Regions from separate parts of the Sulfurovum zhangzhouensis genome, predicted to be linked through region 2. Evidence: riboswitches for the same ligand, from Rfam matches in the RefSeq annotation. Region 2 holds a riboswitch; the other holds the start of a gene.
The links. A riboswitch is a leader RNA that binds a small molecule or an ion and turns the genes downstream of it on or off. The one in region 2 is predicted to bind cyclic di-GMP.
Positions count from the first base shown of each region.

Region 1 (2,472 bases), 290 kb from region 2:
CCTGTAGTGGAGGGAAGTGCAGTTATCAATGCTGTCATCAATAAAGAAAAAAAGATCAATCTCTCTCTTAAGTCACCTCAAATTGTCTACAATGCAGATAGAGAAAATAAACATATGTTCAGTGATGTGGATATAGATATAAGTGTCAAAGATATGAACATGACAATCCAACATTATCAGCTAATATACAATAAGCAGCGACTCTATGCAACAAAACCTTCATTGATCCAACTGAAAGACAATGAGGTTGAGCTCAGTTCTGTATGGGTAAATGATGCACTTCAGATAGCCGGAAAGTATGACTTAAAGAAAAAAGAAGGAAAGATCAATGCAGATGCTAACAAGTTAAAGTTGGAGCATGAGTGGGCTGATGTCCTCTCTGATATTAATATAGTGACAACAGCTGACGGTAATCGCACGGATATAAAAGGAGATATCGTTTTACAGGGGGGAGAAATCCATTACGATATAAATCAACAGTCATTTGCCTCTGACAGTGATATTATTATTGTTGAGAATAAAGAAAAAAAACAACCCAATCACTTTATGGATCAGTTGAGCATGGCACTGAATATTCATTGTAAAAAAGCTCTTCTCTTCAAACAAAAAGACATTAACATTCAGGCAAAACCTAGTTTTACCCTTTATAAAGCAATGAATGAGCCTTTAATGGTATTGGGATCGATTGAATTACTTGAAGGCGGCACTTATCTCTTTCAAAATAAAAAATTTGTTCTGGAAAAAAGTTTTATCTATTTTACTGGTACTTTCAATAAACCGCTTTTAGAGATCAAGGCAAAACACCAAGCACTTAATCACTTGATTACTATTACAGTAACAGGCACACCGGAGGCTCCTAATATCAACTTCTCTTCCAGTCCGAGCCTCACAAGAGAACAGATACTTTCCGTTCTACTTTTTGATAATGAATCAGCCTCTGATACGTATACCGGAGATGAGATGATGAAAATGATGGGAGGTGCTATGGCAAAATCTGCTTTAGCAAATGCTGGGGTTAAGATCGATCATTTTGTACTTGGTGCAGGGAACAGTATAGAAGTTGGTAAAAAGCTTACAGACGATCTTATGATTATCTATATCAATGATGAGATACCAAGAGTTGAGTTAAAATACAGGCATAATCGACGTTTTCAGAGTGTTATTGGAGCCAGTGGAGAGTCTAGTTCCTATGATATCATCTATATTAAGGATTTTTAGCCGATCACTTTAGTTGGTATTCTTTGGTATATATTTAAGTCTATTCATTGTAGAATTTACCACATAGGTATTAATGTTGAAAAAGCTAAACCTGTCGTGAGTCAGGGACAGAAAGTTATGGGTCTTTTTTCAGAAAAGATCGCCAGACTGCCAATAGAATCTACCTCTTTTAGGGATATTCTTCTTTTAACTTTTTACCCAAGATTTATGTTTGTCTTGAAATAACGGTAATCATTCAAGATATGAGACATGTTATATAACTCAACGAAGTAGAACACTAAAGGACTGTGATGAATATATCAAAAAACAAAAGTGTACTGGGATTGCTACTTAGTGTGGTCATGGTAGCTTTTTTTATACTCTCTTATGCTGCATATAATTCTTATAAAAACTATGAACTTACACAAAATAGCAAGAACCTTCCATCATTCGTAGAACATATCGAACTGGTATTGGATACTATGGAGTTTGAAAGACTCAATAGTGCTATTTACATGGTAACAAGAGCACAGAGTGATGCAGAGAAGCTTGAAAAGAACAGAAGTGATGTTGATGGGGCATTGAAAAATCTCATGATCTACATCGCTGATAGTCAATTTAGTGCCTATAGTAGACAGATACAAAATATAAGTGGGGAACTTCAACAGATAAGACGAGAAGTAGATGATCTTAGAGGTAATTATCAAGAGATTCTTGTGGATAGGTATCATCATAAAGTATTTGGAAATGTCCAGGAGATATTACAAAGTGTACAGAATACGCTGACAACCAAGAAAGTTGACCACTATTTTAGTGTCTACCTGGCGATAACCAACCTTAAGGAGAATACTGTAGTTGAAAATACAATGATCTCTTCTATTCTTCTTGGGTCTCAAAAAATGAATGACGAAGATGTTAGACTATGGGAAAAATTGATCGCTCAAGATAGATTTCCTGATTATGGTGATATAGAGGATCAAGAGTTGGTTTCCAGGCTTAATGCTTTACTCTCTGTTGATGAGTATAAGAGTGTTCTTGCAAAAGAACGCGAGATGATTATGTATGAGTCCAATAGAGGTGGTTATGCAGTGACTTTGCTTGGATGGCTAAACCAAGTAACAAAAAAAATGGATTACTTTACCCAAGTCCAATCAGAGCTGCGTAAATCCATGCATATCATAGATGATACTGGGAAATGGTTTGCTATCGGATATGCAACAGGAGCATTTTTACTTTTAGTAGTATGGATTATACTATTGATAAAGTTTGTCAAAA
Region 1 is NZ_JAQIBD010000001.1:367,196-369,667, reverse strand. It holds gene PGH07_RS01995 (translocation/assembly module TamB domain-containing protein) at 1-1,218, shown strand, start outside; cyclic di-GMP riboswitch class I at 1,293-1,373, shown strand; gene PGH07_RS01990 (hybrid sensor histidine kinase/response regulator) at 1,509-2,472, shown strand, end outside.
Region 1: another riboswitch for cyclic di-GMP. It lies ahead of PGH07_RS01990 (hybrid sensor histidine kinase/response regulator); the one in region 2 lies ahead of PGH07_RS03510 (DUF6701 domain-containing protein).

Region 2 (2,472 bases):
CTTCTACAACTACCGGCAGCTGTGTGGGAAATGCTTCATAATCACTTAATTGCATACTTATATTTCCTTTGTTCTATCTATAAAATTCTGTCTATTTTAATAAACATAGACTATATCAAATAATTTTTTGTTTATGATATTCCCTTCTAGGGTACCGAAAAAAGATTAACCGTTTTCAACCGACTGAAAGGTCAATCAAATACAGCACCTATAATCCCCTGTTCAGGCGGTGTAATATCACTTTGCTGAACTACTGAACCTTTATTTTTATCTCTGTATATTTTTGCAGCTTCATCTTTTCCCGTACGATCATACAGTGCAGCGATATTTTCATTCAGAAGATATTGTGTCATATAGAGCCTAACCAACATCGTGTTTACTAAAGGCTGATATTCAGATCCCGGGTAACGGTTGATAAACGTCTTGGCATTTGTAACGGTATCTTCGATCAACTTTTGATCTTTATAAACATCCTTGATCCCCAAAAAAGAGGCTTTTATTTTCAAAAACTCTATATACTCACGATTGCTTCCTGCACCATATCGTTTATTATATTCATCCAGGTAAAAGTTTGCGAGCAGATACTCCTCTTTGCTCATATGAGCATGTGCCAACATAATGATTGCAGCAGGCATCATAGGAGAGCGCATATGTTCGCTTTTGAGAGAAATATAATAGGCATCAGCTTTATCCAAGTATCCCCCGGAGATATTCTTTGCTATCTTCTGATACCAGTAAAGTGCAGGTTTATTAAACTCTTCAACCGTACTTTCATCGTTTCCACACCCTACTAATAAAAAGGATAAAAACATCCCTACACCTATTGTTCTAATCATCTGTAACATATACGGCCACTCCCTGTCTAAGTTCTTTAACTCTCAATATCATAGCTCAAAATATGTAAAAATCGTATTAGCTTTGCTACAAATCAGACTTTTTACGTTAGAAAGAATTAAGTAACCTTATGCCATGATTTAACTATCTATAATGGCCAAACCTATTGCGAGGTAGGGACGGAAAGCCACGGGTCTCATGCAGATAGCCGGGTTGCAGAGTAAAGAGAAAAATGCTCATTTGACTCTACTTGCTATGTTTGGTCTCTTTTTGTAGCTTTTTACTATATTTTTTAGTATAATAAAAAGTAGTGGTTGGAAAGGAGGTTCTATGCAGTATCTAGCCCAAACTTTTAAAAGATTTTTTTTCACTTTGGTATCTTTTCGTATAGTCCGACAAACTATTTTTTCTTTATTCTCAAGCGTTTTGATACTTTTTAGTGGTGTTTTATATGCAGAAACAGAACCGAATAACTCCTGTATAACATCCGATCCGATACTTGCATTTGGAATTTATACGGGTTCTGATATAGGCTCCAGTAGTGAAGGTGACAGAGATTATTTCTCCTTCGATGTTCCGGCAAACGGGACATTACAAGTGACTGTCAATAATCATACAAATAAACTTTTGAACTACTCTGCACTTACATCACCTCTATGCCCATCTTCAAAGGTAGGATATATAGGGAACAATGCATCAAAAGTTTTTACGATCCCATCAACATTAACAGGAAGATATATCATTTTCTTAGAGGGAGATAGCGATAATGTTGCTAATACCTATGATATCTCTGCTGTTTTTACCCCAAATGTCCCATCTGTCGGTAATGACTTAAAAGTAACAAAAGTAGCAAATGTACAAGAGGCACTGATTTATGATCCTTTTTACTATACGATCAGTGTTAGTAATATCGGAGATCAAAATGTAACAGATATAAATCTTACCGATACACTTCCTGATCGTATGAAAGCCAATCTTGATATGATAAACGGTCTTACAACCGATTGGACTTGTATGGATGAGAACAATGATACAACGGGTGAAGTAGGAGGGGTAATCACATGTACTTTCGATAATGTGCTTCGCCCGGGGGATGTTTCTATCTTCAATTTCCATGTACGTGCTCCTGATAAGAATGGAACAATCATAAATACTATAGAGGTTAACAGCTCACTGCCTGATGTTGATCCAACCAACAATATAGATACGGAAACTACATTCATTACCAATGAAGTTGGTACCGCTGAACACCTCTGTTACACAGAACGAACTGAGATCCTTAATTCAGATTATAATGCTAGCTGTGAAATGAAAGGTAACTTCTACTATGGAAACGACTGTGAAGCCTACGTATTGGTCAGAGAGTACAATGCAACTACGATACTGAGTGATATCAAAGTCTATAAAATGTACGCGCCTGAGACAAAAGGTGGTTCATGTGAGTATTCTGCTACAACATCAGGAGGGGGATCATCAGGTGAATGTAACGATATTACCAACGTAAATGATTATGGATCTTATACTGAAGGATATGCCGTTGATATTAATAAAAACCTAGTAAATAATGTTCAAATATTATTAAAGGACAAGAAGACGTATAATACCCCTAGGATAGATGGTATTGCTATGTTTGGTGAC
Region 2 is NZ_JAQIBD010000001.1:653,880-656,351, forward strand. It holds gene lon (endopeptidase La) at 1-55, opposite strand, end outside; gene PGH07_RS03505 (outer membrane protein assembly factor BamD) at 192-845, opposite strand; cyclic di-GMP riboswitch class I at 981-1,055, shown strand; gene PGH07_RS03510 (DUF6701 domain-containing protein) at 1,165-2,472, shown strand, end outside.